DNA from 4 places in the Pseudomonas sp. DF11 genome. Region 3 is predicted to be linked to each of the others. Evidence: predicted binding sites of a transcription regulator. Region 3 holds the regulator's gene; each other region holds the start of a gene.
What was found. The regulator FliA, encoded in region 3, starts transcription of late flagellar genes. The targets are predictions, from matches to a motif close to CTAAAGTTTNNNNNNNNNNNGCCGNTAA.
Positions count from the first base shown of each region.

Region 1: AC30D9_RS14540 (methyl-accepting chemotaxis protein) is a predicted target of FliA. The motif match lies at 2,059-2,086, and genes of this name have one in related genera.
Region 2: motA (flagellar motor stator protein MotA) is a predicted target of FliA. The motif match lies at 3,434-3,461, and genes of this name have one in related genera.
Region 4: AC30D9_RS24865 (methyl-accepting chemotaxis protein) is a predicted target of FliA. The motif match lies at 2,506-2,533, and genes of this name have one in related genera.

Region 1 is NZ_JBYVYN010000004.1:228,982-234,791, forward strand. It holds gene AC30D9_RS14540 (methyl-accepting chemotaxis protein) at 101-2,017, opposite strand; gene AC30D9_RS14545 (methyl-accepting chemotaxis protein) at 2,156-3,049, opposite strand; partial or broken gene AC30D9_RS14550 (methyl-accepting chemotaxis protein) at 3,059-4,072, opposite strand; gene AC30D9_RS14555 (16S rRNA (uracil(1498)-N(3))-methyltransferase) at 4,234-4,941, opposite strand; gene tatC (twin-arginine translocase subunit TatC) at 4,938-5,735, opposite strand; gene tatB (Sec-independent protein translocase protein TatB) at 5,732-5,810, opposite strand, start outside.
Region 2 is NZ_JBYVYN010000004.1:409,630-415,439, forward strand. It holds gene asd (archaetidylserine decarboxylase) at 87-947, opposite strand; gene rhdA (thiosulfate sulfurtransferase) at 967-1,782, opposite strand; gene AC30D9_RS15310 (HDOD domain-containing protein) at 1,825-3,363, opposite strand; gene motA (flagellar motor stator protein MotA) at 3,530-4,381, shown strand; gene motB (flagellar motor protein MotB) at 4,385-5,422, shown strand; gene rsgA (small ribosomal subunit biogenesis GTPase RsgA) at 5,622-5,810, opposite strand, start outside.
Region 3 is NZ_JBYVYN010000005.1:64,939-70,748, reverse strand. It holds gene AC30D9_RS16400 (chemotaxis protein CheA) at 1-508, opposite strand, end outside; gene AC30D9_RS16395 (protein phosphatase CheZ) at 539-1,324, opposite strand; gene AC30D9_RS16390 (chemotaxis response regulator CheY) at 1,343-1,714, opposite strand; gene fliA (RNA polymerase sigma factor FliA) at 1,882-2,628, opposite strand; gene fleN (flagellar synthesis regulator FleN) at 2,625-3,455, opposite strand; gene flhF (flagellar biosynthesis GTPase FlhF) at 3,572-4,921, opposite strand; gene flhA (flagellar biosynthesis protein FlhA) at 4,933-5,810, opposite strand, start outside.
Region 4 is NZ_JBYVYN010000010.1:78,880-84,689, reverse strand. It holds gene AC30D9_RS24885 (MFS transporter) at 1-691, opposite strand, end outside; gene AC30D9_RS24880 (hypothetical protein) at 794-1,027, opposite strand; gene AC30D9_RS24875 (hypothetical protein) at 1,065-1,208, opposite strand; gene AC30D9_RS24870 (transporter) at 1,351-2,373, opposite strand; gene AC30D9_RS24865 (methyl-accepting chemotaxis protein) at 2,635-4,260, shown strand; gene AC30D9_RS24860 (PepSY domain-containing protein) at 4,340-4,645, opposite strand; gene AC30D9_RS24855 (glycerophosphodiester phosphodiesterase) at 4,796-5,810, opposite strand, start outside.

The sequences.
Region 1 (5,810 bases), on a different contig from region 3:
ACCAGCTCAAGATGGCGCAGCCGCTGCTCCCTGCAATATTGTGAGCGCTGCGCACTCAAGCGGGAGCAAGCTCCCTCGCCACAGGTTTTGCGTAGGCCTGCTAGACCCGGAACCGCCCCACCAACGTCTGCAAATGAACCCCCAACCGCGCAAGCTCAGCACTCGAAGCGGCAGTCTTCTCACTGGACGACGCCGTCTGCTCCGACACATCACGCACATTCAGCACGCTACGGTTGATCTCCTCAGCCACCGCACTCTGCTGCTCCGCCGCCGCCGCGATCTGCTGGTTCATCGACTGGATCGCCGAAACCGTGCGAGTAATGTTTTCCAGCGAGCCCCCCGCGCGGCGGGTCAGTTCGACGCTGCTGTCGGTCAGGCTGCGGCTGTTGTCCATGATGGTCGCGACTTGTTCGGTGCCGCTTTGCAGGCCGACAATCAGTTCTGCGATTTCTTCGGTGGACTTCTGGGTACGCTGGGCCAGGCTGCGGACTTCATCGGCCACCACCGCGAAACCACGTCCCGCTTCACCGGCACGGGCGGCCTCGATGGCGGCATTGAGCGCCAGCAGGTTGGTCTGCTGGGCCACGGACTTGATCACGTCCAGGACGCTGCCGATCTTGTCGCTTTCACGCTTCAAGTCGCCCATGGCGGCGGTGGAGTTGCCGACTTCCTTAGCCAGGCGCTCGATCTGGGCAATGGCCTCGCCAACCACTTTGTCACCCTCGCGGGCCTGCTGGTCGGCAGCGACGGCGGCTTCGGAAGCTTCCTCGGCGTTGCGTGCGACTTCTTGCACGGTGGCGGTCATTTCGTGCATGGCGGTGGCGACCTGATCGGTTTCCACTTTCTGGCTGTTGACCCCGGCGCTGGTCTGTTCGGTCACGGCCGAGAGCTGTTCGGCGGCGCTGGCGATCTGGGTCACTCCGTCGCCGATGCCACCGATCAATTGCCGCAGGCCCACGGTCATGCTTTGCATGGCGCGTTGCAGTTGGCCCAGTTCGTCGCGACGCTCGGAGGTGAGGTTGTGGGTCAGGTCACCGGCGGCCACGCGTTCGGCAACCTTCAAGGTCTGGCCGAGCGGGCCGACGATCTGCCGGGTGATGAACAGGGCGGCGATCACACCGAACAGCAGCGCCAGGGCGGCCGCTACGATCAGGACCGTCTTGGCTTGGGCGGCGTCGTGGTCACGCACGGCTGTCTGGGACACGGTCAGCTTCTGGCTGGCGTCGATCAGTATCTGACCTTGCTCGCTCATGCGCTGAAGGGCCGCGGCGTTGTCGATTTGCGAGTCGCGGAACTGGGCGACCGCCGCGCGATAGAGATTGAACGAGTCGTTGGCCTGTTGCAGGTTGGCGGCGTGTTCCTGGGGCAGTTGGTCTGGCAGTCGCGCAAGCAGCTTGAGGACCGTGTCGATGGCCTCGAGGGCCGGTTGCTGGGCTTCGCTCTTGCCGCTGTAGGTGTAGCCGCGAACTTGGTAGCGGGCTTGCTGGACCGCTTTGCTCAGGGTCACCACACTGTTGAACAGGGTGACGTCGCCGCCTTGCAGCAGCAACTTTTCAACTTCGGTGACGCGGGCCACGGCGTTGTCGGCGCTGGCACCGAGTTTGCTGCGGGCATCTTCGCGGTTGACGGTAGCGCGGGTCATCTGGGCGAAGGCGCCCTTGTATTCGGCGACGGCGGCCAGTTGCGCATCGATCAGCGCGACGTCGGCCGGTTGTTCGATCAATAGGCGAGCAGTCTTCAAGCCCTCTTCGAGCTTGCCCAGCAGGTCGTTGACCGATTGCGGTCCTTTCTCGCCCCGCGTGGTGTTGTAGTCGATGCTGGCCAGGTTCAAGTCTTTGCTCAAGTCGTTGAGACTGGCAATGAACCCCAGTTTGTCGCCCCGACTGATGACATTGCCCAGGCCGGACCAGCCGGTGAATGCAATCATCAAGGTAAGGAACAGCACCAGGCCGAAGCCTGCGCCGAGTTTGCGATTAACGCTTACGTTTCCCAGACCCTGGGCAAGCCACCGGAACATGCTGATACTCCCTTGTAGCGCTGATTGGTTTTATCAGGGCTGTATCGGCGGTTTTGGCAGGATCTGTAGAAAATACGTAATGCACTCCTGTGGCGAGGGAGCAAGCTCTGGCCACAGGCTTATGCCAGCTCTTTTGGGTCAGACCTTGAAGCGTCCTACCAGCGTCTGCAAATGAACCCCCAGCCGTGCCAGTTCGGCACTGGAGGCGGCGGTTTCTTCGCTGGAAGAAGCCGTCTGTTCGGACACATCGCGAACGTTCACGACGCTGCGGTTGATCTCTTCGGCCACGGCACTCTGCTGCTCGGCTGCAGCGGCGATCTGTTGGTTCATCGATTGGATTGCCGAGACGGTACGGGTGATGTTTTCCAGTGAGCCGCCGGCGCGACGGGTCAGTTCGACGCTGCTGTCGGTCAGGTTGCGGCTGTTGTCCAGGGTGGCCGCGACCTGTTCAGTGCCCGATTGCAGGCCGAGGATCAGTTCCTCGATCTCTTCAGTGGACTTCTGGGTACGCTGGGCCAGGCTACGCACCTCGTCGGCCACCACCGCAAAACCACGTCCGGCCTCGCCGGCGCGGGCGGCCTCGATGGCGGCGTTGAGGGCCAGCAGGTTGGTTTGCTGGGCGACCGACTTGATCACGTCCAGCACACTGCCAATCTTGTCGCTCTCGCGCTTGAGATGGCCCATGGCTTCGGTAGAGTTGCCGACTTCCTTGGACAGGCGTTCGATCTGGGCAATGGCTTCGCCGACTACTTTTTCGCCCTCGCGAGCCTGCTGGTCAGCGGCGACGGCCGCTTCGGAGGCTTCCTCGGCATTGCGCGCCACTTCCTGCACCGTGGCGGTCATTTCGTGCATGGCGGTGGCGACCTGATCGGTTTCCACTTTTTGGCTGTTGACCCCGGCGCTGGTCTGCTCGGTGACGGCCGAAAGCTGTTCGGCAGCGCTGGCGATTTGCGTGACGCCGTCGCTGATGCCGCCAATCAATTGCCGCAGGCCGATCACCATTCGCTGCAGGCTGCCTTGTAATTGGCCCATGTCGTCACGACGGGTGACCACCAGGTTTTGACTCAAGTCGCCGGAGGCGACACGTTCGAGGGCAACCAGGGTCTGCCGCAGTGGACCGACGATTTGCCGGGTAATGATCCATGCGGCCAGAAGGCCAAACGCTAGCGCCAGGATGGTGACGATGATCAGCGTTTCTTTGGCTTGAGCCGTCTCCTGGTCGCGTTTCTCGATCTGCGAGGTCGTCAGATGACTGTTCAGCGCGTTCAAACGGGCGTCTTGATCCACCATTTTCTTGAGGGCTGAGGCGCTGCTCACCTGGGAGTCGCGGAACTGGCTGACGGCAGCGTGATAGGCTTTCATCGATTCGCTGGCTTGTTGCAGGTTGGCGGTGTGTTGTTCCGGCAGTTTGCCCGGCAGGTTTTCAAGGTTTTTCAAGACGTTTTCGATGGCATCCAGCGCCGGTTGCTCAGCTTCGGCCTTGCCGCTGTAGGTGTAGCCGCGGACCTGATAGCGCGCTTGCTGGAGCAGTTTGCTCAGCTCCACCACACTGTTGAATTGCGGGACGCTGTCGCCTTGGCGCAAGGCATTTTCGACTTCTGTCACCTTGGCCACGGCGTTGTCGGCGTTGGCGCCAAGCTTGGATCGGGCCGATTCGCGGTTCTGCGTCGCCTGGGTCAGGTCGGCAAAGGCACGTTTGTACTCATCGAGGATAGCCAGTTGCTGATTGAGCAATTCCTGGTCTGCCGGGCGCACGAACCGTTTGAGGGCAGCTTGTATGCTCTCCTGGAGCTTGCCCAGGAACTCGCTGACGGTAGCCGGCCCTTGTTCGCCGCGCCGCATTTCATAGTCGAGGCTGGCGACGCGCAAATCCTTGGCCAGTTCATTGAGGCTGGCAATGGACGCCTGCTTATCCGCACGGCTGATCACGCTGCTCAGGCTGTTCCAGCCTGCGAAGGTGCTCAGGAGGGTCATGAGCAGTACGAGGCCAAAACCGAAACCCAGTTTGCGATTGACGCTTACGTTTCCCAGCTTTTCGGTTAGCCAACTGAACATGCTGATACTCCTTCGAACCTTTTGTAGGTCTTATGAGGAGAGTATCGACCATGTCACAGGGATCTGTAGAAAATAGGTGGGGGGTTACTTCCAGAGGGTGGGTAGGCTCTCAACCGGCGGGGTCAATCCACCCTGTCACAAAGGTGCACAAGCCGTGGGGATCAGAACAACCGCGCGAGCAGGGCCGTGACGGCGGTCTCGACCCGCAGGATCCGCTCGCCCAATTGCACCGGTTGCAAGCCGGCCTTGGCCAGCAGGTCGATCTCGTAGGGAATCCAGCCACCCTCCGGGCCGATGGCCAAGGTCACCGGCTCTGTCAGCGCGCGGGGGCAGGGCGGGTAGTTGCCGGGATGACCGACCAGGCCCAAGGTGCCGTCGGTAATGGCCGGCAGGCGGTCTTCAACGAAGGGTTTGAAGCGTTTTTCGATGATGATTTCTGGCAGCACGCTGTCCCGGGCTTGTTCCAGGCCCAGGATCAGTTGCTCGCGGATGGCCTCGGGTTCGAGGAATGGCGTCTGCCAGAAGCTCTTTTCCACGCGATAGCTGTTGACCAGCACCACGCGCGGCACGCCCATGGTGGCGATGGTCTGGAACACCCGCCGGAGCATTTTCGGACGCGGCAGGGCCAGCACCAGGGTCAGCGGCAACTTGGCTGGCGCAGGCTGGTCGAGGGCCACTTGCAGTTCCGCCTCGCGGGCTTCCAGGCGCAGCACCTGGGCCGTGCCCATCAACCCGCCGATGCGCCCGACCCGCAGGCTGTCACCGACGGCGCTGCGATGGACTTCCTGCATGTGGGTCAACCGGCGATCGCTCAGGATCACGCGGTCCGGCCCGATGAAGTCGGCCTCTTCGAGTAGCAGCAGGTTCACGCTTGGGTCGCTGGCGGCTGGTCGTTGTGGTCGTCGACCGGCTGGTCCTCGGGCTCTTCTTCCCGGCGCTTGCGCACCAGGCCACCGAACAGGATACCGATCTCGAACAGCAGCCACATCGGCACGGCCAGCAGGGTCTGGGAGAAAATGTCCGGCGGGGTCAGGATCATGCCGACCACGAAGCAGCCGATGATCACATAGGGACGGATCTTCTTCAGGTAGGCAACGTCAACCACGCCGATCCACACCAGCAGCACCACCGCCACGGGGATTTCGAACGCCACGCCGAAAGCGAAGAACAGCGTCATGACGAAATCCAGGTAGCTGGTGATGTCGGTCATCATCTCCACGCCTGCCGGCGTAGCGGCGGCGAAGAACTTGAAGATCAGCGGGAACACCAGGAAATAAGCGAACGCCATGCCGGTGTAGAACAGCAGGATGCTGGACACCAGCAGCGGCACGGCGATGCGTTTTTCATGCTTGTACAGGCCCGGTGCGATGAAGCCCCAGATCTGGTGCAGGATCACCGGGATCGCCAGGAACAGCGAGACCATCATCGTCAGTTTCAGTGGCGTCAGGAACGGCGACGACACATCGGTGGCGATCATTGTCGCCCCTGCCGGCAGGTACTGGCGCAGCGGTGTGGAGACGAAGGTGTAGATCTGCTGGGTGAAGGCGAACAGCCCGGCGAAAATAATGAAAATCGCCGCGACGCAACGCAGCAGGCGGGTGCGCAACTCGGTAAGGTGCGAGACCAGCGGCATCGGCTGGTCGTTTTCAGGGATATCGCTCATGGGGCTCGCGGCGGCAATGTAGGGTCGTTGGGAGCTGCTGGCGTGGTTACTGTCGCGGCGGGTTCCACCGGTTTG
Region 2 (5,810 bases), on a different contig from region 3:
TGGTAAACACAAAACTCATGTCCACAGTAAATCCTTGTGGGAGCGGGCTTGCTCGCGAAAGCCGCGACTCGGTCTGGCTGGCTTGATTAAACTTTCGGCAGCGCCAGCCCCTGGCCCATCTGCACGGGCGAACCGGCCACCAGCTCTTCGGCCCATTTCACCTGGTCCGGCCCGAACAGCACGATGGCGGTCGAACCCAGCTTGAAGCGGCCCAGTTCGGCGCCTTTTTCCAGGTGGATCGGCGCACGGGCGGCTTCGTCGTAGCGGAAAGTCTTGAGTTCGCGCTTGGGCGGTGTCACCAGGCCGGCCCAGACGGTTTCGATGGACGCCACGATCATCGCGCCCACCAGCACCACGGCCATCGGCCCGCGTTCGGTGTCGAAAATGCACGCCACGCGTTCGTTACGAGCAAACAGTTCCGGAACGTTTTCGGCGGTGGTCTGGTTGACCGAGAAAATTCGCCCTGGGATATAGATCATCTCCCGCAGGGTACCGGCCAGCGGCATGTGCACGCGGTGGTAGTCCTTGGGGGAAAGATAGATGGTGGCAAAATCGCCGCCCATGAACGGCGCTGCGTTGGCTGCATCGCCACCCAGTAGCTCCAGCACGCTGAAGCTGTGGCCCTTGGCCTGGAATACCCGGCCGTGTTCGATCGGGCCGAGCTGGCTGACGGCACCGTCGGCGGGGCTGAGGATGGCGCCCGGGGTTGGGTCCAGCGGGCGCGCACCGTCTTTCAGGGCGCGGGTGAAGAAGGCGTTGAAGTGCTCGTACGCGGTCAGGTCTTCCACCAGGGCCTGGGACATGTCCACTTGGTAGCGCTTGGCAAACCACGCGGTGAAGGCGTTCTTGAACCAGCGCACGCGGCATTCGGCAATGCAGCCGGCCAGCCGCGACAGCAGGTGGTGGGGCAGCAGGTATTGAGAGAGGATGAACAAACGGTTTTTCATTAACTGTCCTTAAGAACCTTCAAAGCTCGATGGGGGTATCGGGGTGGTTACCCCATTCACCCCAGGAACCGGCATAGCCTTTGACCCGTGGATAACCGAGCGCCTTGGCCACCAGGTAGGTGAAGCCGGAGCGGTGGTGAGTCTGGCAGTGGGTGATGATTTCTTTGTCGGGCGTGATGCCCAATTGTTCGAGGATTTGCGGCATGTCCTTGCGGATGCGCAGGTTACGCGCCTTGTCCATGCCGGCAGTCCATTCGAAATTGACCGCGCCGGGAATGTGCCCGCCTCGGGCCGCGACGACTTTCTCGCCGGAATACTCCAGCGGGCCGCGAGCGTCCCAGATGGCCAGGTCGGCAGCGCCGAGACGGCTTTGCAGGTATTCGCGGGTGGCGGTGGGAGCATCGTGCAGTGTCAGGCTGACCGGGCCTGCAACCGGTGCGGGGACTTCGACGGACACCGGCAGGCCTTCGGCCAGCCACGACAGCAAGCCGCCGTCGAGGTAGTGGTAGTTCGAGTGACCGATCACGTCCAGCAGCCAGATAAAACGCCCGGCCCAGCCGCCGCCTTCATCGTCATAGACCACGTAGACCGCATCCGGGTTGTGCCCGAGCTCGCCGAACAGTGCTTCCAGGTCGGCTTTGGCCGGCAGCAGGCCCGGCGCTGGCGGTTGGCCGAGCTGGGTGCGCTTGGGATCGACGAAGCGTGCACCGGGAATATGCCCGGTGCTGTAGCGGGCGGCGCTGGTCAGGTCCACCAGAATCAGTTCGCGGGCGTCGAGGCGCGGTAGCAGTTCGCTCGGCTCGATCACCAGCGGCAAGCCAGAGAAGTCAGGCATGTGAGGTCTCCAGGGGCGCAAAGGGAAAGGATTGTAGCAAGTTCAGCGGCCGCGGTTGGTAAAGGTATGCAGGGCCCTTTCGATGCATTGCACGGTTTTGCCGAAGGCTTGCACGGTCACGTCCGAGAACGGTCCGCCGCCTTGATCCACCGCCACCAGCATGATGACCCGACCGTTACAGGTCAGCGAGCGCAACAGCAAGTGCTCACCCCGAAACAGGCTGCGCAGGCCCGGCGGCAGCAGTACCGAAAACTGCGCGTTGTTGTCCGGGTTCAGGCGAACCTGGGCCTGCTGGGCCAGCAACCGCTGCAATATCTTGCTCTGGCTGATGGCGAAGCTCATGGCCGCGGCTTCCTTGGGCAGGCCGGCGGTCTGGTGTACGCGCAGGCTGGTCTGGCTGCGGTCGGCCATCAGGATCATCACCCGACGCATGCCGCAGGCCACCAACACGTCTCGGGCCGAGCTGGTCAAGTGCATGGCATTGCGAAAAGGGCTCGGTTCCACCAGCAGTGCGGAACATTGTTTGCGCCACTGGCTCAGGTCTTCGGCGCTGGGTGGGGCGGGGGGGAGCAGGCCGGGGTGGATGCGGCGGCTGCCCCAGGGCCAGATCAATGCCACGGCGGGGTGCCAGAGGTCCGGCATGGCGTCATGACGGGCGCTGGTGACAGCTTGCTGGTGCATCTGTTGCTGTACCTCATCCAGCGGCATCTGCAGATACAAACTGGTGAGGTATTGCCAGCGGGCAATGTGGGGACTGTCCCAAGCCTGTTGTGCTGAAAGTGCCAGGCCGTTGGCCAGTAACACGGTATTGGCCGGTTGATTGAGCCAGCGCCGCAGGGTCGGGTCATCGTCCAGGCGATTCTGCTGGCGCAGCGGGTGCTCGCTATCTCGGGCGATGCGCAGAACCTTCACCAGTTCGCGGCGTTCATTGAGTAGCAGGCGATAGCCCTGCATCACCCAGATCGGCAAGCGCCAGGTCTCTACCAACGCCAGGCAGATCTTCAGCAGGCTGACGCCGAACAATTCACGCTCGACCTTGCTCGCCGGCTCGCCTTTATGGACGACCCGCAACTCCCACTCCCCCAGCAACCGCGGGTGAGTCAGGGCCAGGGGCCAGAGCGGCGCCAGAAACAACAGGCTGCCCCAGTGTATGTCCTGCCACAGTCGCGCCAGGCGGCTGGCAAAAAAGCCATTGGCCTGTTGCGTGGCGTGCTGGCTGATCAATTGCAGCTGGCGCAAGGCAACGGGGATTTCGTGCCCTGGCAACGACGGCAAGCGAGCGAGCAGTTCCTCGGTGCGCTTGAGGCCGAGACGGTTGATGGCCACTTCGAGATTTTCCGCAGGTTCTGCAAGGCTGCCATGGGTGTGATGGTTGGCCTCGCGGATAACGCTCAGGGCCAGGGCCGGGCTGTCCTGCATCAGTTCGGCGATGTCGCGCAACGAGCGGCGGCTGTCGGCGATGGCCTTGCAGACCAGGTCATGACTGGCCTGGGGCACTGGCAGGTGCACACCGTCCAGCAGCTTAACCCAGCCTTCGAGCGTGGTCGGTCGCGGCGTTGGAACCTTCGTTTCGTTAGTCATGGCTGGACGTGATCATCGTATGAATTCTCTACGCCCGGAGCGGGCCAAACTGGCTTTTCGCCAGAACTGGCTATAGTCTGGCGCAGTTTTGCCGATAAGTAGAAGAAGAGATTTTTCAGCTTCCGAATATGACCTTGAACCCGACTTAAATAAGTACTTTCTATCTATGGCTAAAATTATCGGCATCATTGTCGTGTTCGCGAGCGTACTCGGCGGATACGTGCTTTCTCACGGCAAGATTGCCGCCCTGATCCAGCCTTTCGAGGTGATGATCATTGGTGGCGCGGCCCTTGGCGCATTCCTGCAGGCCAACCCCGGCTACATGACGATGCACGTGCTCAAGAAGTCCCTGGGCATGTTCAGTTCGCGTTTCAGCCACACCTTCTACCTCGAAGTGCTGGGCCTGATCTACGAGATCCTCAACAAGAGCCGCCGCGAAGGCATGATGGCGATCGAAGGCGATATCGAAGACGCCGCCGCCAGCCCGATTTTCGCCAAGTATCCTGCGGTGCTCAAAGATGCCCGCATGACGGCGTTCATCTGTGATTACCTGCGCATCATGTCGTCCGGCAACATGGCGCCCCATGAACTCGAAGGCCTGTTCGACATGGAGCTCTACAGCCTCAAGGAAGACCTGGAGCACCCTTCCCACGCAGTCACCGGCATCGCCGACGCCATGCCCGGCTTCGGTATCGTCGCGGCGGTATTGGGCATCGTGGTAACCATGGCTTCCCTGGGCGACGGCGACCAGAAGTCCATCGGCCTGCACGTGGGTGCGGCACTGGTGGGGACCTTCTTCGGTATTCTGGCTGCGTATGGTTTCTTCGGCCCACTGGCCCACTCCCTGGCCCATGACGCCAAGGAAGAACTCAACGTCTACGAAGCCATCAAGGCTTCCCTGGTGGCCTCGGCCTCGGGCATGCCGCCATCGCTGGCGGTGGAGTTCGGTCGCAAGGTCCTGTACCCGGCGCACCGTCCAAGCTTCGCCGAGCTGGAACAAGCGGTTCGCGGTCGTTAAGTCATGGAAAATAACCAGCCGATCATCATCAAGCGCGTCAAGCGCATAGCCGCGGGGCATCACGGGGGCGCCTGGAAAATCGCCTTCGCCGACTTTGCGACGGCGATGATGGCGTTCTTCCTGGTGCTGTGGCTGCTGTCCACGGCAACCCCGGAACAGAAGATCGCCATCGCCGGTTACTTCAAGGACCCGGTCGGCTTTTCCGAAAGTGGCACGCCCTACATCATCGACCTGGGCGGCTCGCCGACCCTGGCGCCGGAAAATACCCTCAACCCCGAGGTCAAGTCCCAGCCTCAGCCGGACAAGGTGACGGTGGATTCCGAGCAGGTCGAAGGCATGGCCGAGCAGATCGAGCGCGAGCGCCTGGAATTGTTGCTGCAGGAATTGCAGAACAAGGTCGAGGAGAACCCGCAGCTGCAGAAATTCAAGGACCAGATCCTGTTCGAGATCACGCCGAACGGCTTGCGTATCCAGATCATGGACGCCGAGAACCGGCCGATGTTCGATTCCGGCAGTGCGCGCCTGAAACCTTATTTCGAAGACATTCTGCTGGCCATGGCCGACACCATCAAAGCGGTGCCGAACAAAATCAGCATCAGCGGTCATACCGATGCCAAGCCTTATGTCGGCAAAGGTGATTTCGGTAACTGGGAGCTGTCCGCCAACCGCGCCAACGCGGCACGTCGTGCCCTGGTGGCCGGCAGCTATCCGGACGAACAGGTGGCGCGGGTGGTCGGTTACGCATCCTCGGCGTTGTTCGATCGCAAGGACCCGTTCAACCCGGTCAACCGGCGTATCGATATCGTGGTGTTGACCAAGAAGGCCCAGCAAGCCATCGAAGGTTCGCAAACCGACGACCCGGCGCCGGATCCGGCCCAGGGCCAAGGCGCGCCAGGTGAAGTGCCGGCAACGCCTGGGGCTGCGGTTGATCCGAACGCCTTGCCGGCGGACAAGCAACCGGTGCCGGCCCATGAGCTGCGCGAACGTCTGAACCTGTTCGACGACGCCGCGCCCAAGCCTGCCGGAACGCCTGCGCAGTGATCTGACTGGCAGCGAAAATCAGTGGCGAGGGGATTTAGCGAAACGTCGCCCCGCCCCGCTGGGCTGCGAAGCAGCCCCTCTTTTTTCATCTGATATTCGGGGTGAATACGAAGGGGGGCGCTTCGCGCCCCAGCGGGGCGGTGCGACGTTTCGCTAAATCCCCTCGCCACAACTGTGTCCGGCTTGCGTTCCTTTCAGGTCAGTAACTGCTTTCCGGCAGACTGGCGATGATCGAGCGGTAGCTGTTCATCCGTTGCTGATGCACACGACCTTCTTCCAAGGCCTTGAGCAGGGCACAGCCGGGTTCGCGATCGTGCTTGCAGTCGCGGAAGCGGCAGGTGCCGATCAGCTCGTTGAACTCGATGAACCCGGCTTCGACATCGGCCCG
Region 3 (5,810 bases):
TGACGGTATTGAGCGAGTCCAGCAGTTGTTCGAATTCGTTATCGGTGATGTCGCCCGATTCCTCGGCGACCGGTTCTTCGACCACTGCCTCGGCAACCGGTGCGGCTTCGTCAGCCGATTGCGGCTCGGCCAGGCGCGACAGCGCGGCGAGCAGCTCGGGGGTGGCAGGGGTAATCGGCGAGCGCTCACGCACTTCGCTGAACATACTGTTGACCGCATCCAGCGCTTCAAGCACCACGTCCATCAGTTCCGAATCAACGCGACGCTCACCCTTGCGCAGGATGTCGAACACGTTCTCGGCAATGTGACAGCACTCCACCAGCTCGTTGAGCTGGAGGAAGCCGGCGCCTCCTTTTACAGTGTGGAAACCGCGAAAAATTGCATTGAGCAGATCCGCATCATCGGGTCGGCTTTCCAGCTCGACCAGTTGTTCGGACAGTTGCTCTAGAATCTCGCCGGCCTCAACCAGGAAATCCTGAAGGATCTCTTCATCGGCGCCGAAGCTCATTAATGGCTGCTCCTAAAACAGGGCTAAAACTCAGAATCCAAGGCTGGACAGCAAATCGTCCACATCGTCCTGACCGGACATAACGTCTTCTCTTTTATCGGCATGAATCTGCGGACCTTCACCCTGAGAGAGATGTTTTTGTGGATCTTTTTCAGCAAGCATCGCTTCACGGTCGTGTTCGATACCTGCAAAGCGGTCGACCTGGCTGGCCATCAACACCAGTTTGAGCAGGTTGCTTTCCACTTCGGTGACCAGCTGGGTCACACGCTTGATCACCTGGCCGGTCAGGTCTTGATAGTCCTGGGCCAGCAGAATGTCGTTGAGGTTGCTTGCCACGGCGCGGTTCTCGGTGCTGCTGCGCGTCAGGAAACCGTCGACCCGACGGGCCAGTTCCCGAAACTCTTCAGCCCCGACTTCGCGACGCATGAACCGGCCCCAGTCGGTGCTCAAGGCCTGGGCTTCATCGCTCAGGCCATTGACCAGCGGCGTGGCGCTTTCCACCAGATCCATGGTGCGGTTGGCCGCGGCCTCGGTCAGCTTGACCACATACCCCAGACGCTCGGTGGCGTCGGTGATCTGCGAGACTTCCTCGGCCTGCGGCATATTCGGGTCGATCTGGAAATTGACAATCGCGCTGTGCAATTCACGCGTGAGCTTGCCCACTTCCTGATACAGACCGCGATCACGGGTCTGGTTGAGCTCATGGATCATTTGAACCGCATCGCCAAAGCGACCTTTTTCAAGGCTGTCGACCAGTTCGCGGGCATGTTTTTTCAGGGTCGATTCGAAATCGCCCATTGAAGATTCGTTGTCCATAGCTCCCCCGTGGCGCCGTTAACCGATGCGTTCGAAGATTTTTTCGATCTTCTCTTTCAACGCCTGGGCCGTGAAGGGTTTGACCACATAGCCGTTGACACCGGCCTGGGCCGCTTCGATGATCTGCTCGCGCTTGGCTTCGGCAGTGACCATCAGCACCGGAAGATGCTTGAGTTTTTCGTCGGCACGCACTTGGCGCAGCAGGTCGATACCGGTCATGCCCGGCATGTTCCAGTCGGTGACCAGAAAATCGAAGTTGCCACTGTGCAACATAGGGAGCGCAGTGGTCCCGTCATCTGCTTCGGCCGTGTTGGTGAACCCAAGGTCACGCAACAGGTTTTTTATGATCCGCCGCATCGTTGAGAAGTCATCAACGATGAGGATTTTCATGTTCTTGTCCAATTCGACCTCCAAGCAGTCTTAAACGCGCCCAGCACCTGGACGCGCCATTTCAATCAATCCGGCACAACACTCGACAACAGTCTGGAGCACAACGGATGGAGACTGGCGCAGTACTTGCCAGGCCAGCCTCGTTCGCAGTGTCCCCACACTGCCTGTCAACGCGCTCGCCACTCCCCCAAACGCCCCCGCAAACGGGCCGCGCACTGGCTGTGTAACTGGCTGACCCGCGATTCGCTGACCCCCAGGACCTCACCGATTTCCTTGAGGTTCAGCTCTTCGTCGTAGTACAGCGCCAAGACCAGTCGCTCACGCTCCGGCAAATTGGCAATCGCATCCGCCAGCGCGCTCTGGAAACGTTCATCTTCCAGGTCACGCGATGGCTCCATGTGAGCACTCGCGCCATCCTCGTGCAGCCCCTCGTGTTCACCACCGTCCTGCAACAGGTCGTCGAAACTGAACAGGCGGCTGCCCAAGGTATCGTTCAAAATCCCGTAATAATCATCGAGACTCAACTGGAGTTCGGCCGCAACCTCGTGATCTTTAGCGTCACGCCCGGTTTTAGCTTCAATTGCCCGAATTGCATCACTGACCATGCGAGTATTGCGGTGCACCGAGCGTGGCGCCCAATCGCCCTTGCGGACTTCATCGAGCATGGCCCCGCGAATGCGAATACCGGCATACGTCTCGAAACTGGCGCCCTTGCTCGCGTCGTATTTGTTCGACACTTCGAGCAGGCCGATCATGCCCGCCTGGATCAAGTCTTCGACCTGGACACTGGCCGGCAACCGCGCCAGCAAGTGGTAGGCGATACGCTTGACCAGTGGCGCGTAACGCTCGATCAATTCGTATTGGGCGTCCCGTGCCGATTTTTTGTAGAGATGGTTGTAACCGCTGGCTGTCATAGCACGGGCCCTGCTGTTTGTTGCACAAGACGCTCGACGAAAAATTCCAGATGCCCGCGCGGGTTGGCCGGCAACGGCCAGGTATCGACCTTCTGGGCGATCGCCTTGAACGCCAGCGCGCACTTGGAACGTGGAAAGGCTTCATAAACGGCACGTTGCTTCTGGACAGCCTTGCGTACGCTTTCGTCGTAGGGCACGGCGCCGACATATTGTAGGGCGACGTCCAGGAAGCGATCCGTGACCTTTGTCAACTTGGCGAACAGGTTGCGGCCCTCCTGCGGGCTCTGGGCCATGTTGGCCAGGACGCGGAAGCGGTTCATGCCATAGTCGCGGTTCAACAGCTTGATCAAGGCATAGGCGTCGGTGATGGACGTCGGTTCGTCGCAGACCACCAGCAGCACTTCCTGGGCAGCGCGTACGAAACTGACGACCGAGTCGCCGATACCGGCCGCGGTGTCGATCACCAGCACATCGAGGTTGTCGCCGATGTCGCTGAAAGCCTGGATCAGGCCGGCGTGCTGGGCCGGGGTCAGGTGAACCATGCTCTGGGTGCCGGAGGCAGCCGGCACGATGCGAATCCCGCCCGGCCCCTGCAACAGCACGTCGCGCAGTTCGCAACGGCCTTCGATCACGTCCGCCAGGGTGCGTTTGGGTGTAAGCCCCAACAGCACGTCGACGTTCGCCAGGCCCAGGTCGGCGTCCAGCAGCATGACCCGTCGGCCAAGCTCTGCCAGAGCCAGGGACAAGTTCACTGACACGTTAGTCTTCCCGACGCCACCTTTGCCGCCGGTCACCGCGATCACCTGTACGGGATGCATGCTGCCCATGTTCGTTCTTTACCTTGTCTTACTTAGACGGAGGCCACATTACTGGCTGCGCGTTCGCATACGGAACAATGCATGGCAGACCATCGATGTAGGTACAAAAAATATTCATGATTACCTCAGCCAACCTGCTTGGTCGGGCTGTGGTAGATATCAGCGAACATATCAGCCATGGCTTCTTCGCTGGGTTCTTCCTGCATTTGCACACTCACGGCTCGGCTGACCAGTTGATGACGGCGCGGCAGATGCAAATCATCCGGGATCCGCGGCCCGTCGGTCAGGTAGGCCACCGGTAGTTCATGACCGATCGCCAGGCTCAACACCTCGCCCAGGCTTGCCGTTTCGTCCAGCTTAGTCAGGATGCAGCCGGCCAGCCCGCAGCGTTTGTAGCTGTGATATGCGGCGGTTAGAACCTGTTTCTGGCTGGTGGTTGCCAACACGAGATAATTTTTTGACTTGATGCCACGTCCGGCCAGGCTTTCGAGCTGCATGCGCAGGGCCGGATCGCTGGCTTGCAGGCCCGCGGTATCGATCAGTACGACGCGCTTGCGCAGCAACGGTTCCAATGCCTGGGCCAGGGACTGGCCCGGATCCACATGGGTCACCGACACGTTGAGGATCCGTCCCAGGGTCTTGAGTTGCTCCTGGGCACCAATGCGGAAACTGTCCATGCTCACCAGGGCGATGCTCTGGGCGCCGTACTTGAGTACGTAGCGGGCGGCGAGCTTGGCCAGGGTGGTGGTCTTGCCCATGCCGGCAGGACCGACCATGGCAATCACCCCGCCCTCTTCCAGCGGCTCGACTTCCGGCGTGACGATCATCCGCGCCAGGTGCGCCAGCAACATGCGCCAGGCCTGGCGAGGCTCTTCGATACCATTGATCAATGCCAGCAGGTCACGGGACAACGGGCCGGACAGGCCGATGCGTTGCAGGCGACGCCACAGGTTGGCCTGGGCTGGACGGCTGCCTTGCAGCTGGTTCCAGGCCAGGGAGCCGAGCTGGACTTCCATCAATTCGCGCAGGCTATTGAGCTCAAAGCGCATCGAGTCCAGGGCACGCGGGTCGACACCCCGGGCAGGTGCTGCGGGTGCCGGTTCAGGACGACGCGGTTCGGCTTGGGCCTGCTCGATCAGCGGCTCGGCAGCGGTCAACGGCAAGCCGGCAGTCAGCGGCTGACCGGCGAACAATTGACGATTGGTGCCTGCCACTGCCTCGCCTTCGCTGCTGCGCAGGCTCAGTTCGGCCTGGGCGCTGGCGATGCGTGATTGGGTCTTGCGCAGCTCGTCTTCGAGCTCCATGTTCGGAACGCGTGGGGCCAGCGCCGACAATTTGTAATCCAGGGCGGCCGTCAGCTCGACACCGCCGGCGATCCGGCGATTACCGATGATGGCTGCTTCAGCGCCCAGCTCGTCACGAACCAGCTTCATGGCCTGACGCATATCGGCGGCGAAAAAACGCTTCACTTGCATAAACCACTACCTCAGCCGTTGGGCCCTACTGTCGCAACGATGGTCACTTGCTTGTTGTCCGGTATTTCCTGGTACGCCAGCACATGCAGCCCCGGGACCGCGAGGCGCCCGAATCGCGAGAGCATCGCGCGAATCGGACCGGCCACCAGCAGGATCACCGGTTGGCCTTGCATCTCTTGCCGCTGGGCTGCATCGATCAGCGAACGCTGCAGCTTCTCGGCCATGCTTGGCTCCAGCAGAACACCCTCTTCCGAGCCTTGTCCTGCCTTCTGCAGACTATTGAGCAATATCTGTTCCAACCTTGGTTCCAGAGTGATCACAGGCAGCTCGGACTCAGTGCCTACAATGCTTTGGACGATTGCGCGGGATACGCCGACCCGAACCGCGGCCACCAAGGCGGCGGTATCTTGACTCTTGGACGCGTTGTTGGCGATAGCCTCGGCGATACTGCGTATGTCGCGCACCGGCACTTGCTCGGCCAGCAACGCCTGCAGCACCTTGAGCAACTGCGACAACGAAACCACACCCGGCACCAGCTCTTCCGCCAGCTTCGGCGAGCCTTTTGCCAGTACTTGCAGGAGTTGCTGGACTTCTTCGTGGCCGATCAGCTCGCTGGAGTGCTTGTACAGGATCTGGTTCAAGTGGGTCGCCACCACCGTACTGGCATCCACCACGGTATAGCCGAGGGACTGGGCCTGGGCCCGCTGGCTGATTTCGATCCACACCGCTTCCAGGCCGAAAGCCGGATCCTTGGCGGTGATGCCGTTGAGGCTGCCGTAGACCTGCCCGGGGTTGATCGCCAGTTCGCGGTCAGGGTAGATCTCGGCTTCGGCCAGGATCACCCCCATCAAGGTCAGCCGATAGGCGCTCGGCGCCAGGTCGAGGTTGT
Region 4 (5,810 bases), on a different contig from region 3:
TGCCAAACCCGATGGAGCCCAGGGCCAGGCCACAGCCGTGGGGCAGGACGCGTCCCAGCACGTGCATGAATGGCAGGCGCTCGCCAGCGACGATGGGCGCAGCGGTCTTGCGCCAGGCCAGTGCCAACCCCAACAAACCCAGCAGGATAATGCTGACGCCCATGCTCCACAGCCCCAGGCGATTGACCAGCCATACCCCCAGCGGTGCACCAATCGCCAGCGCGCCGTAGCTGGCGATGCCGTTCCAGGAAATCACCTTGGCGGTATTGGCCGCGCCAACCCGGCCGATGCCCCAGCCAATCGAACCGGAGCCCACCAGGCTTTCCGCGCTGCCCAGCACCAGGCGACCGATCAACAGGCTGATCAGGCTGAACACTGGCAGATGGGGCGTCCAGGCAGACACCAGCATGAACACACCGCTCAGTCCGCAGCCGGCGAGGCCGAACATGACCGCACGCTTGCTCCCCAGGTTGTCGATGATCTTTCCTGCATAAGGACGGCTGAGCAGGGTGGCCAGGTATTGCACGCTGATCACCAGCCCGGCGATCACCGCGCCGAAACCCAGCTCGCCGTGGACATACCCAGGCAGCACGGCCAGGGGAATGCCGATGTTCAGGTAGCCAATGAATGTGAACAGAACGATGGAGACGACTTGCAGCGTGACCGCCAGGGGGCGCTGGGAATCTGACATGAGGAAAAGGTCCACGGAGCAGCAGGATAGATAGGCTGCTTATGATAACGGCGAGCGTGGTGGCTGGGCGTGGAAAAGTATAACTATTTGCCCAGTGGTTGCTCAGCGGTCGTTTTTTCCGGCGACCAGGTGCGTGGTGACCAGTGCGGCGAGGGCATTTTCTTCGGTGCCGAAACGGGCCAGCAGGGCAGCTTGTTTCTCGGGGGAAAGGCGTGTCCAGATCTCGACCATTTTCTCGGCGGTGCCGATCAGGACGCTGGCCTGGGCTTCGCTGAAAGTCGGGGTGTCATCGGTCATGGTGCGGGGCTCGGGATTCAGGCAGTGTGGAAAGCGCATATTAGCGCTTTCCACACGGTCTGGTGGTGCGGGTCAATCAGTCTTCGCTGTCAGCCTGGCGGCGTTCAGTGGCTTCTTTGGGTTCGGGTTGCTGGGCGTCTGTTTGCCCCCCGGCTTGTAGCGTGGTCGTCTGCTCAGTGTCGTGCAGGCTTGGGAAGGGGAGATTAGGGATCTCGTGCATATCGCGCTCCTCGCAAAGTCTGTTGATAGATCTGGTAGATCCGCGCTTTTAAAAAGCCTGGGCAGGATACCCCAGGAGAAATGACAAAAAGACTTTTAAATCCCGTTGTGCCGACAAAAGGGGTTGTCTGGACAGGTCATGTTCAATAGTCGCGGCGCTTGCGAAAGGCCCAGCGGCCAGCAATCAACGTGAAGGTCGCCACCAGCGCCACCAGGATCCAGAAGCCTTCGGGATCGCCCGCAAGTGGCACGCCACCGACGTTCATGCCAAAGAAACCGGCAATGATATTGATGGGCAACGCCAACACTGTGACCACTGTCAGGGTGAACAGGGTGCGGTTGCTTTGTTCGTTGAGGTTGGCGGCGATTTCTTCCTGCAACAGCTTGATCCGTTCGCTCAACGCGGTGAGGTCGTTGATGATCAGGGCGAATTCTTCGGTGGATTTGCGCAGTTCCTTGACGTCTTCTTTCTGCAACCATTGTGGCGGGCGGTTGAGCAGGCGCAGCAACGAACCCGGCTCCAGGGCCAGCAAGCGTTGCAGGCGCACCAGTACCCGGCGGTTGCTGCCCAGCTCGGCGCGGTTGGTGGACAGTCGCGAGGACAGCAACTGATCTTCGACCTGATCGACGCTGAGGCTGGTCTTGCGCACGATCTGGGTCAGCACTTCGCCTTGGTCGCGCAGCAAGTGCACGAGTAATTCCACGGGGGATCGAAAGCGCTCTCCGGCCTTGACCGACGAGCGCAGCTTGTCGACCGAATGCAGGGGCTGCAAGCGCGCGCTGACGATCAATCGACTGTGCACGCAAACCCACAATGTGGAGATATCCGAGGACACCATGTTGCTGAGGTTGAACACGACATCGTTCACCACGGCCAGCAACGCCGAGTCGACATGCTCGATGCGGGTCGAGCGCGAACCTTCGTGCAAGGCTTCGAAAAACTCCTGAGGCAGGGCCAGGTGATTTTTCATCCAACGCTCGCACGCGGCATGAGCCAGGTTCAGGTGCAGCCAGAGGAACTCATCGGCGTCTTGTGGCTGTTGCAGGCTTTGCAGGGCCTGGGCCGAATCGATCTCCCGGCCACGCTCGCCAGGCCGGAAACGAAACCCGTAAAGCAGGCCGAACAGGTCCGGATCGCGATGGCTTTGGTCGATGCTGTGGTTCATGAAGTCTCGCTGGCGGGAAGTGCCTGTCGCAGCGGCCACAGGTCACTTGTAGGGCATCATCGCAAGCTTTCTTGAAGGTTTTGTGACGATTCCATGGGCGCCGCCCAACTGGCCTACCGGTGGTCGCCAAGGCTCAAGAGTGCCCCAGGCAGGCCGATGGCTTGTACATATCCCCCGTATTCGGGTTGCGACGCGGTGTGTTGCGGACATGGAGGTCGGGACATCGTTCCTGTTCTTTTCGCTCCTTAGAGATTGCTCCCCATGTTTTTACAAAAATCCCTCAGAGCCCAGATCCTTGCCCTGTTGAGCGGCAGCCTTTTGGCGATGTTGCTGATCGCCCTGGCGTCCTTTCACTTCCTTTCCAACGGTGTCCAGAACTATCGCAGCCTGATCGATGGTCCGTTGCGTGCCTCGCAGTTGATCGACGAGGCCAACCTGCAATTCAAGGTGCAGGTGCAGGAATGGAAAAACGTCCTGTTGCGCGGCAAGCAGCCGGCTGACCTGGATAAATACTGGAAGCAGTTCGAGGAGCGCCAGCGTGATGTCCAGGGCATCCTTGGCGAATTGAGCGGGCGTGAAGGTGTACCAGCGCCAATCAAGACGCGTATCGAGGCCCTGCGCGATGAGCATCGTCAATTGGGCGCGGCCTACCAAAAGGGCCGTGATGCCTTTGTCGCCTCCGGTGGCGATGCGGCGGCGGGCGATGCGGCGGTCAAGGGTGTGGACCGTGCGGCCAGTGAGCAAATGAGTGCGCTGGTGGTGGAGCTGCGCAAGCTGGGCTCCGAGCAATCGATGCTGATCAGTGCCGGTGCCGATCGCACGATTATGCTCGGCACCGTGGTCATGCTGGTGTCGGGCGTGCTGATCGGCTTGTTCAGCCTGTGGCTGGTCAACCGCAACCTGGTGCAGCCGATCCGTAACCTGATCGAATACGTGACCCGGCTCAGTCACGGGCGTTTCGCCGAGCGTGTGACGAGCAACCGTCAGGACGAACTGGGCAATCTGGCGGTAGCGGCCAACACACTGCGTGATTTCCTGGCCGAAACCTTTACCCGCCTGCAACGCAGTGCCTCGGAACTGGACAGTGCCAGCGGTGAGCTCAATGCCATCGCCAGCCTGATGAGCCAGGGCACCAGCGAGCAATTCGAACGCACCGATCAGGTGGCGACGGCGATGAACGAGATGTCCGCCACGGCCCAGGAAGTGGCCCGCCATGCCGCCGACGCGGCGCGAGCGGCCGATGACGCTGATCAATCGGCGCAACAGGGCGAGCAGGTCATGCAAGGGACCATTCGCACTATTACCCAAATGCGCGGTGAGATCGCCAACACGGCCACGGTCATCCGTCAGTTGGAAACCGACAGCGGGCGCATCGGCAAGGTGCTGGAGGTGATCCGCGGGATCGCCGAGCAGACCAATCTGCTGGCCCTCAACGCAGCCATCGAAGCGGCGCGGGCCGGGGAGGCGGGGCGCGGTTTCGCGGTGGTCGCCGATGAGGTACGCAGCCTGGCCCAGCGTACGGCCTCGTCGATCATCGAGATCAACCAGATCATCCAGACAGTACAAACGGGTGCGGTGGACGCGGCCCACGCCATTGAGAGTGGGCAATCGCGCAGCGAAGAAAGTGTGGAGCAAGTGACCCAGGCCGGTGCGATGCTCGAACGCATTACCCAAGCTGTCGAAGCGATTCGCGACATGAACCGCCAGATCGCCACCGCAGCCGAAGAGCAGACCTCCGTGGCCGAAGACATTTCGCGCAACCTGACTGAAATCACCTGCATTGCCAGCACTAACCTGGACAATGTGCAGCGTACCGAAGCTGCCAGTCGGGATTTGCACGGCTTGTCGGGGCAGTTGAATGAAGTGACGGCGCGGTTGAGTGCCTGACGGTAGTTCGCGTTAGTTATCGATAAACGCAAAAGAGCCGCGCAACCCTAAGGTTGTGCGGCTCTTTTTTGCTGACCGATCAAGTGTCTTGCTTGTTACTCAGGACTTTGCCGGTCGTGGCATCGAAATCAACATCGAACTCTTTGCCATCGGCGGTTTTCAATTCGACTTCATATTCATAACCGTTGAAGTGGTTGTCCAGGTCGGTGTCGGTGATGGTCGCGCCCGGGTGCAACTTCAGGGCTTCTTTGTTCATCGATTCGAGGGGCTTGATCTTGCCTTCCTTGACCAGTTCTGGGATCTGGTCGATGCGCACATCGGCCTGGGCCAAGCCAGCGGTGAGGGTCAGGGTGGCAGCGGTGAACAGGGCAGTCAAAGTTTTCATAAGTTCTTTCCTTGGTGTCATTAAGGGGTGAGTCGTTTAAGTGGGGCCAGATTATCTGTGGCAACTTAATTCACCCTTAATTCGAAAAAACTTCTGAAGTGCCGAACGGGGCCTATGGGGCAAAGTCCTCCCCCATAGGCGTGTTCGAGTTCAGTAGCCGTTCTTTTCCAACAGTTGCGCGACGCTGCCAGTCTCGGGGCGCTTGAAGTAATTGAGCAGTTCACTGGCGCGGTTGGTGAAGATGCCATCGACGCCGGCATCCATGACTTTCTTGAAGTCCACCGCTTCATCCACGGTATAGACATGCACCAACAGGCCCTGGTCATGGGTGTACTGGTTCATCCACGGTTGCACCAGATCCGAATAACTCTGGCTGCCACCGTGGGTCAACGCCGCGGACGGTCCGGTGCCGATGGCGCCCAGGGCTTTGGCGGACTGTACCCATTTTTCGAATTCAGCCTTGTCCTTGGGTTCCTGCTTGGCGTAATAAACTGCCTTGTCGGTTTCGCCGGACTCGGCAAAAGACACCTTGGACTTGGGCTCGATGTTGCCTTCGCCGACCCATAGCAGCAGGATCTTCGGCACTTTCGGCATCTCTTTGTGCAGCAACTCGAGGCTGCTCTTTTCGAAGGTCTGCAAGATCACTTTGCCCTTGCCCTGGCCCACTCCGGTGGCGCGCTTGGCCAGTTTTGAGCCGGCCGGGCTCAGCCAGCCGCGGTCCTGCAATTTGTCCTTCAGATCGCGTTCGATACCGGGAAACAGCTTCGGCTCCTTGGTCTCGATGTACAGCCCTGGTTTGTGCAGCGGGTTGCCTTCGGCGATGTCGATCACTTCATCCAGGGTGAGGATTTTCAGGCCGGCGAATGAAGGGCGGGCACGGTCCGGGTAGGCGGTGTTGAACCAGCTGCCGGCGTCGAGGGTCTTGAGTTCCGCCATGGTGAACTGGTTGGCGGCGCTGTCCTTGCGCTCGGGAAACTTGGTCGCGACATCCGTGGTGCGCAGCAGGCTGTCGTCATGCAGGACGAACAACACACCGTCCTTGCTGCGTTGCAGGTCCAGTTCCAGATAGTCGGCGCCCAGGTCTCGGGCCAGTTTGTAGGCCGCGGCGGTGGATTCCGGCGCGTCGAACGAAGCGCCACGGTGGGCGATGACCGCCGGGTGCGGA